2 regions of the Gordonia sp. NPDC127522 genome follow, and region 2 is predicted to be linked to the other one. Evidence: riboswitches for the same ligand, from Rfam matches in the RefSeq annotation. Region 2 holds a riboswitch; the other holds the start of a gene.

Region 1 (4,414 bases), on a different contig from region 2:
GGCACTGAAGAGCATGTTCTGGACGTTGATGCGCGCGACCTCCATCTCGGCCAGCTTGAGCTGGATGAGCTGGAACTGTGCGATCTCCTGGCCCCACAGCTTGCGGTTCTTCGCGTAGTCGATCGAAAGCCGTTGCGCCTCGTTGATGATGCCCAGCGACAGGGCCGCGATCCCGACCCGCTCCGCGGTGAAACCGGCCTTGGCGCCTTCGGATCCGCGCGCGTCCGAACCGGTGTCCTCGGTCTCGCCGAGCAGGCGGTCCTTGCCGACGCGCACGTTGTCGAAGAACAGCTCGCCCGTCGGCGAACTCATCATGCCCATCTTCTTGAACGGCTTGCCCTGGGTCAGTCCCGGCATCCCCTTGTCGAGGACGAACGACAGGACCTTACGGTCCCGCATCGGGGTGCCGCTGCCGTCGTCGAGCTTGGCGAACACGACGATGGTGTCGGCGTAGGGGCCATTGGTGATGAAGGTCTTCTGCCCGTTGAGGATGTAGTCGTCACCATCGCGACGGACCGTTGTCTTCATACCGCCCAGCGCGTCCGATCCGGAGTCGGGTTCGGTGATCGCCCAGGCGCCGACCTTCTCCATCGTGACCAGTTCGGGCAGCCACCGCTTCTTCTGGGCGAGCGTGCCCTTGCCGCGGATGGTCGAGGCGGTCAGGCCCATGCTCACGCCCAGGGATGCGACGAGACCGAGACAGACCCCCGCCAGTTCGATGTTGACCATCATGAACATCGAGCCGCCCATACCGCCGCCGTCGCCCGAGGGCTTCTTCTTCTCCCCGTTGGCCTCGGCCTCGAGTTCCTTCTCGAGAGCGTCCTTGGCCATCGCGTCGACACCGAAGCTCGACAGCAGTTTGCGGGTGATGTCGTAGGGCGGCAGCGTGCCGGATTCGAGTTCGTCGAGATGTGGCCGGATCTCCTTGTCGATGAACGCCCGCAGGGCGTCCCGAACCATCAGATCTTCTTCGGACCACTCGAACATCGTCACACTCCCAGACCGGTGTCCGCGCAGGGGCGAACACGTTTCAGTTTTGTCGTCCCCAACTGTGTCAGGAGTCACTGCCGATGTCTAGGTACGTCGTCGCAGATCTGTTCCTACCGAGCATCGGTGCAGGTGTAGAGGGTGGCCGGGCGCACCTCCCGCGCGAAGAACCCGTCCGCATCGACGCACAGCAGGGCCTGCGCCACCGGCATCGCGACCACCACGTAGCCATCGCCGTGCTCGGCCTGCCCGGCACGCCAGGCATGGACTCGGTCGACGAACCGCGCGACACTCTCACCCCCGTGCGGGCGGGCCTCCGGGTCGGTGAACCACCCGCCGAGGTCGACGGGGTCGATCTCCTCCGGGGACAGGCCCGACCACGCACCGACATCGAGCGTCCGCAGCGCGTCGTCGACGATGAGGCCGCGTGTCGCGCCGAGTATCTCGGCGGTGGCGCGGGTCGCCGCCTCCGGGCCGCAGATGTCGATCGGGCGCGTGAGCGACGCGCTCAGAGCGAGCACGTCGCGTCGACCCCGCTGATCGAGAACCGGGTCACCGCCGAATCGCACCGACCGGTTGGGGCCGGTGCGACCGGCGGTGATGATCTGCATGCCGTGCGGTGATCGCCTCAGTTCGGCGCGGAGACCGCGCGAGCGCGGTCAGTCGCCTGCGACCGGGCCATCGCCCCCACGATCAGTGCGAACGAGACGGTGAGAACCGTCCACAGAATGACCTGGTTGGCGATCGCATACACCCGGAAATCCCCGATCACGTCACCGGGGAAGCCCGGGAACACGATCTGTCCGGCGTCGTCGCGGACCGGGCCGGGGACCTCGCTGAACGACGGCAGGAAGGCGAGCACGATCGCGATGCCGGCCAGATAGGCGACCGTGGCGGCGACCGCCGAGACCAACCCACCGATGCGCGGGCGCAACCACGACGCCAGGACCACCGCCGCGATGGCGAGGATCACCGACGACACGGTGATGGTGAGGAAGGCACCGGTTCGTTCGCCGATGGTGTCGTCGTCGCCGACGGCGGGTGGGTTCGCCGGGTAGGCGAAGAACGGGACGGCGAAGACGGCGACGAAACCGATGCCGCCGAGCACGCCGGCGACCGCACGGGGATCCGTGGCCGGATGACGGCTGCCGACGTGGCTCCACAAGACCGTGAACGCCACCGCGAAGAACGCGCCCATGCACACCGCGAACACGACGTTGCCGATCCCCGCGCCGAGGTTCTCCTGCATCGCGCGGGTGAACAACTCTCCGCCCTCACCATGGGTGTGACCACCCGGTTCGGCGGCATGGGCCAGGGCCTCCTCGGCCGCCGAGCGGGCGCTCTCGTAGTCGATGGCCTTGCCCACGACGGGTTCGAGGTGGAACCGCGCGAACACGAACGAGACGATGCCGGCGATCAGACCTGCGAGCAGGCCGGCGCCGATGAACTTCTTCTCCATGTCGACTCAGTGGCAGGGGAAGCCGAGGAAATGGCGGGCGTCGTGCACGAACTCGTGCACGTGGGTGTCGGAACCGAAGACCGACACGACTCCCTGATCGTAACCGAGGAAGTAATACGCCAGCCCGCCGAGCAGCACGGTCAGGCTGAGCCAGAGCGCCGCGCTCGCGACGGAGATGTTCGGTACGGGCAGGGCACGGGCCGGGGCGACCGGTGATGCCGACTGGGTACGGGGAGCTGTCATGGTGGGTCCTTTCGCCGATCTCGCGTCGGAGAGTTCACGGGTGGTGCACGCCGGCACGGCATCCTGACTCACGCATGCCCCGTCACGTCGACCGTGTCGATCTGGGCTGCGTTCACAGTGGCGCGACCGTTCCGGACTCTCACCGGATTCCCCGTACAGGCGTGAGGAGACTGTATACCGCGTTCTGTCGTACGCGTGCGACATAGTGGAGAGATGCCCCGCCCCTCGGTGCTCGACCGCTTCACCGCCCCCACCCGGCGGTGGTTCTCGGGTGCGTTCACCGCGCCCACCGCTGCGCAGAAGGGCGCCTGGACCTCCATCGCCGACGGCGCGAACACCTTGGTCATCGCACCGACCGGGTCCGGGAAGACCCTCGCCGCGTTCCTCTGGGCCCTCGATCGGCTCGCCGCCGACGCCGGCAACCGTCCCGCCGGCACCAAGGTCGTCTACATCTCGCCGTTGAAGGCGCTGGCCGTCGACGTCGAGCGCAACCTGCGCGCACCGCTGACCGGCATGACCCGGGCGGCCCAGGAACTGAACCTGCCGGAGCCCAACATCACCGTGGGCGTGCGGTCGGGCGACACCTCCGCCGCCGATCGGCGTGCGCTGGTCAAAACCCCACCCGACATCCTCATCACCACCCCCGAGTCGCTGTACCTGATGCTCACCTCGGCCGCGCGGGAGAGTCTCACCGGCGTGGAGGCGATCATCGTCGACGAGGTCCACGCGGTCGCCGCGACCAAACGAGGTACCCATCTCGCGCTGACCCTCGAGCGCCTCGACGAACTGCTGGACAAACCCGCCCAGCGGATCGGCCTCTCGGCGACGGTCCGCCCGCCCGAGGTGGTCGCGGGGTTCCTGTCCGGCGCCGCGCCGTGCCAGGTGGTCAAACCGAAGGCCGACAAGACATTCGACCTGCGCGTCGATGTCCCCGTCGAGGACATGGCCAACATCCCGCCGCCGGTGTCCGATGCCGATCCCGCGGCGCTGGACGACGCGTTCTCGCCGACTGCCGGTTCGTTGTGGCCGTACGTCGAGGCCTCGATCGTCGACCAGATCGAGGCGAACCGCGCGACGATCGTCTTCGCCAACTCCCGACGCCTCGCCGAGAAGCTCACCGCCCGGCTCAACGAGATTCACGCCGAGCGCCACGGCGAGCCTGCCGAACCGACCGGCAATCCGTCGGTCGCGGGCGGCGCCCCGGCGTTCGTGATGGGCAGCGGCGCGAGCTCCGGTGCCGAGCCGGTTCTCGCCCGCGCCCATCACGGCTCGGTCAGCAAGGAGCAGCGCGCCCAGATCGAGGACGACCTGAAGGCAGGCCGGCTCTCGTGTGTGGTGGCCACCAGCTCACTCGAACTCGGCATCGACATGGGTGCGGTCGATCTCGTCATCCAGGTGGAGTCCCCGCCGTCGGTGGCGAGTGGACTGCAGCGGATCGGCCGCGCCGGGCACCAGGTCGGCGAGATCAGCCAGGGCATCCTCTACCCCAAGCACCGCACTGATCTGCTGCACTGCACGGTGACGGTGGGCCGGATGCTCGACGGCGCGATCGAAGAGATCAAGGTCCCGCAGAATCCGCTCGACATCCTCGCCCAGCAGACCATCGCGGCGGCCGCGGTCGACGACCTCGAGGTCGATCACTGGTACGAGGTCGTCCGGCGCGCGGCGCCCTACCGCGAACTGGGCCGGGGCGTCTTCGACGCGACCCTCGACCTGATCGCGGGC
Region 2 (4,414 bases):
CTGCTGTTTGTAGTTGCCCGGCTTGATCTTGGCGTCGGAATCACCCGCGCCCACAGTCAATCCGAATACTGCTGTTCCGGCGATCAACGCCCCCGCTATCAATCTCTTCACGACGGCAGACGCTAGCAGCGTCGACGTCGGGTTCCATCTCGCTCTCCACAGCCTCCGGCAAGCCTGTCATTCGACAACGCGTATTGGTACAGTCCGCCCAGGCCACACACCGACAGCAGGGAAACGATGATCAGGAACGACGTCGAGTTCGATTCGTCCGGGACGACATGCCGGGCCTGGTGGTACCGGCCCGAGGGAACCACTCCGGCGCCGGTCATCGTGATGGCACACGGGCTCGGTGCGGTCCGGCGGATGCGCCTGGACGCGTTCGCCGAGCGCTTCACCGCCGCGGGATACTCGTGCCTGGTGTTCGACTACCGCCACTTCGGTGACAGCGACGGCGAACCGCGACAGCTGCTGTCCATTCGCCGCCAACTCGACGACTGGGCCGCGGCAATCGCCTTCGCCCGAACACTCAGCGGTGTCGACACCTCACGGATAGTGCTGTGGGGCACCTCCTTCGGCGGCGGACACGTCCTCGTCGCGGGCGAACGCGACGGCCGGGTGGCCGCGGTGATCTCCCAGTGCCCCTTCACCAGTGGAATAGCTTCCACCGCCGCCCTGGGAGTGGTGTCCGGGACGAAGGTGACCGTGCGCGCGCTCGCGGATCTGGCAGGTTCGGCACTGGGCCGTCCGCCGGTCACCGTCGGCCTCGCCGGTGCGTCCGGCTCGGCCGCCCTGATGACGGCACCCGACGCGGTGACGGGATACCTGCCGCTGGTGCCCGACGACCTGGAGTTCATCAACGAGGTCGCCGCGCGGGTCGGTCTCGCCATCCCGCTGCACACGCCTGGTCGGGCATTGCGAAAGCTCACCTGTCCCACGCTCGTGTGCATCTGCGACGAGGACACCGTGGCGCCGGCCGGACCTACTGCCCGGTACGCCCGCCGCGCCCCGGCAGCGCGAGTGATTCGTTATCCGGCAGGACATTTCGACATCTACATCGGCGACGACTTCGAGCGGGTGGTCGCCGATCAGCTAGAGTTCTTGCGCGGGACCGTCCCCGTGTGACGTCAGAACCCGAACCGCGCCTGCATCCCGCGCAGCGTTTCCGCCGATGCCAGCAGGCCCGCCCGCTCGGAGTCCGACAACGGGACATCGAGCCGGGTCTGGGCACCACCGCGGTCGACGACGGTCGGCAACGAGAGGCACACGCCGTCGAGCCCCTCGATGCCGTCGGCGCGCGTCGACACCGGCAGCACCCGGTGTTCGTTGTTCAGGATCGCCTCGACGATGCGCGTCGAGGCCAGACCGATCGCGTAGTTCGTCGCCCCCTTGCCCTCGATGATGGTGTACGCGGCGTGCACGACCTCGTGGTGAATACGTTCGCGCGCAACGGCGTCCATCGCCGGACGGCCGGGCAGCGGCGTCCACGAGGTGAGCGGCACGCCCCCGATCGACGCCGAACTCCACAGCGGGATCTCGCTGTCGCCGTGTTCGCCGACGATGTAGGAGTGCACGCTCTGCACCGCGACCCCGCAGTGTTGCGCGATCAGGAATCGCAGCCGGGACGAGTCCAGTACCGTGCCCGACCCGAAGACCTGGTGCGGTGACAGCCCGCTGATCTCCTGGGCGGCGTAGGTGACGATGTCGACGGGATTGGTGACCATCACATAGATCGCGTTCGGGGCCACCGCCAAGACCCCGGGGAGGATGGCGCGTGTCAGACCGATTGTCGCCTCGGCCAATTCGAGGCGCGACTGCCCGGGTTTCTGCTTCGCGCCGGCGGTGAACACGACGACGTCGGCGTCCGCGCACACCGACACGTCGTCGGATCCGATGATGTCCGCCCGCGGCACGAACTCGAGGCCGTGGGACATGTCGAGCACCTCGGCGGTCACCTTGGCAGCGTTGATGTCGAGGAGGGCGATGGTCCGTGCGACACCTCGGATGAGGGACGAGTAGGCGATCGCGGTGCCCACCGCACCCGCCCCGATGATGGCCAGTTTCGTGTCTCGTACGTCCATCGGTTCACCGTTTCCGCGTCGGGTTCATCGATCGTCGGCCCCCAGCGTAGGTGCTCGCGTGTCGGCTGTCCGGGCACCGATGTCACGCATCGTTGCGCCCAGAACCACGAACTGCGACATCTGACTCAGATGTCGCAAATCGTTGTTGGTATGTTCAGCCCCGAGAACGGTCACACCCGCACACGTGGGTGTCAGGGAACCCGGTGTGAATCCGGGACTGGCGCGCAACGGTATGGGAGACGGATTCGGCGCGGACACCGGGGCGACCCGGGAAGGCGCCGGCCCCACGATCCCGAGTCCGATTACCGGCCGTTCTCGCTCGAGTCCATCGTGTATCTCGCGCACAGATACCCAGACCGATAGGCAGTACCACCCGTGTCCCGTCGTACCGACGGCACGACCGAGAGCGCGACCGCCCCGTCGGTCCGGCGACTCCCGTCGACGCCGCTAGCCGCAGTACTGTTCGTCCTCACCCTCCTCAGCATCGCCCTGGCCACCGCTTTCGGCGCGGAGACGATCCCCGTCGGCGACGTGTGGCACACCGTCGTCGGCCGGATGACCGGGGCCGAGCTCGACTCCGCGCACGCCGTCATCATCTGGGATCTCCGGTTGCCCCGGTCCGTGCTGGCCGCGCTGGTCGGTGCCGGGCTGGCGCTGGCCGGCGCACTCATGCAGGCCCTGGTCCGCAACCCGCTGGCCGAGCCGTACCTGCTGGGTGTGTCCGCCGGCGCGGCGGTCGGGGCCACCGCGGTGATGACCCTCGGCGTGCTCGCGGGACTGGGCGTCTGGGCGCTGTCCGGCGGGGCGCTGCTCGGCGCGCTGGCCGCCACCGTCACGGTGTACCTGGTGGCCCGCGCCCAGGGCGGGCTGACCGCGCTGCGACTCATCCTGTCCGGGGTGGTGTTGTCCTCGGCGTTCATGGCGTTGTCGTCGCTGCTGGTGTTCACCGCCGCGGACCCGCACGCCGCCGACAACGTGATGTTCTGGATGCTCGGCAGCGTCGCGGGCGCCACCTGGGCGAAAGTGCAGATCGCCGGGGCGGTCGTGCTGGTCACCGTCGTGGCCATGCTCGCCATCCACTCCTGGCTCGATGCCTACGCGGCCGGAACCGACACCGCGACGTCGCTGGGCGTGCCGGTACGCGCGATGCGCAACGCGCTGTTCGGTGTCCAGGGTCTCCTGGTCGGCGTGCTCGTCGCGGTGGCGGGCGGCATCGGCTTCGTCGGTCTCATCGTCCCGCACGCGGCGCGACTCCTGGTCGGCGCCACCCACCGCGCGATGTTGCCGGTGGCGGTCTGCGGCGGTGCGCTCTTCCTGGTGTGGGTCGACGTCATCTCACGGGTGGCGGCCGCACCGCGCGAGATGCCGCTGGGCATCGTGACCGGACTGATCGGGGCACCGATCTTCCTTTTCCTGATGGGACGACGCCAGTACGTGTTCGGGGGTGGCTCGTGACCGACCCCACCCGCGCATCGTCGATGTCGTTGCGCGCGAACGCGCTTGCGTGCCGTCGCGGTGGCCGCGTCGTACTGCGGGATGTCGATCTCGCGGTCCCCGCCGGCACCCGACTGGCCATCGTCGGGCCCAACGGTTCCGGCAAGACCACCCTGCTGCGCACGCTGTGCGGTCTCGAACGCCCGGTCGCCGGCACCGTCGAGGTGAACGGAGACGACCTCCACCGCATCCCCTCGCGACGCCGCGCCATGTCGATGGCGGTGGTCGGCCAGGAGGAACAGCCCTCCGCGGAGCTGACGGTCGCCGAGGCGGTCGGCCTCGGCCGGACCCCGTACCGGTCGGCCTGGTCCACCGGGAGTTCCGACGACAAGACGGTGGTCGATCGCGCGTTGATCCAGGTCGGGCTCGACGGCTGGGGCACCCGCTCGTGCACCCAGCTGTCCGGCGGCGAACGGCACCGCGTCGTCCTCGCCCGCGCGCTCGCTCAGCAGACCCCGATCCTGGTGCTCGACGAACCCACCAATCACCTGGACGCCGCCTGGCGACTACGACTGATGGAGATCCTCGACGAGCTCGACGCCACCGTGGTCGCGGCGATGCACGACCTGGACCTGGTGTTGCGTCACTTCGACTCCGTCGCAGTGGTTTCCGACGGCGGTGTCATCGTCCACGGGCCACCGGTCGAGGTGCTGACGCCGGCTCTGCTGGCCGACGTCTTCGAGGTGTCCGGCACCGTCGTCGACCATCCATCGACGGGCCTGCCCCATCTGCTCCTGAACACTCCCACCACCACACCCGCCCCCAGCACTCTGACGAAAGACATCCCGTGAGAGGACATCCTTTGACCATACGTACGTCCCGAGTCCACCCGACCGTCGCCA

The links. A riboswitch is a leader RNA that binds a small molecule or an ion and turns the genes downstream of it on or off. The one in region 2 is predicted to bind cobalamin.
Region 1: another riboswitch for cobalamin. It lies ahead of ACFVHY_RS12140 (CbtB-domain containing protein); the one in region 2 lies ahead of ACFVHY_RS02855 (iron ABC transporter permease).

What each region holds. Positions count from the first base shown of each region.
Region 1 covers NZ_JBHXVK010000005.1:108,937-113,350, forward strand. Annotated here, with positions in the region: gene ACFVHY_RS12125 (acyl-CoA dehydrogenase family protein) at 1-987, opposite strand, end outside; gene ACFVHY_RS12130 (histidine phosphatase family protein) at 1,101-1,598, opposite strand; gene ACFVHY_RS12135 (CbtA family protein) at 1,616-2,446, opposite strand; gene ACFVHY_RS12140 (CbtB-domain containing protein) at 2,453-2,689, opposite strand; cobalamin riboswitch at 2,725-2,885, opposite strand; gene ACFVHY_RS12145 (ATP-dependent helicase) at 2,903-4,414, shown strand, end outside.
Region 2 covers NZ_JBHXVK010000001.1:620,121-624,534, reverse strand. Annotated here, with positions in the region: gene ACFVHY_RS02870 (hypothetical protein) at 1-111, opposite strand, end outside; gene ACFVHY_RS02865 (alpha/beta hydrolase) at 238-1,122, shown strand; gene ACFVHY_RS02860 (L-lactate dehydrogenase) at 1,125-2,078, opposite strand; cobalamin riboswitch at 2,229-2,407, shown strand; gene ACFVHY_RS02855 (iron ABC transporter permease) at 2,454-3,533, shown strand; gene ACFVHY_RS02850 (ABC transporter ATP-binding protein) at 3,557-4,363, shown strand; gene ACFVHY_RS02845 (ABC transporter substrate-binding protein) at 4,375-4,414, shown strand, end outside.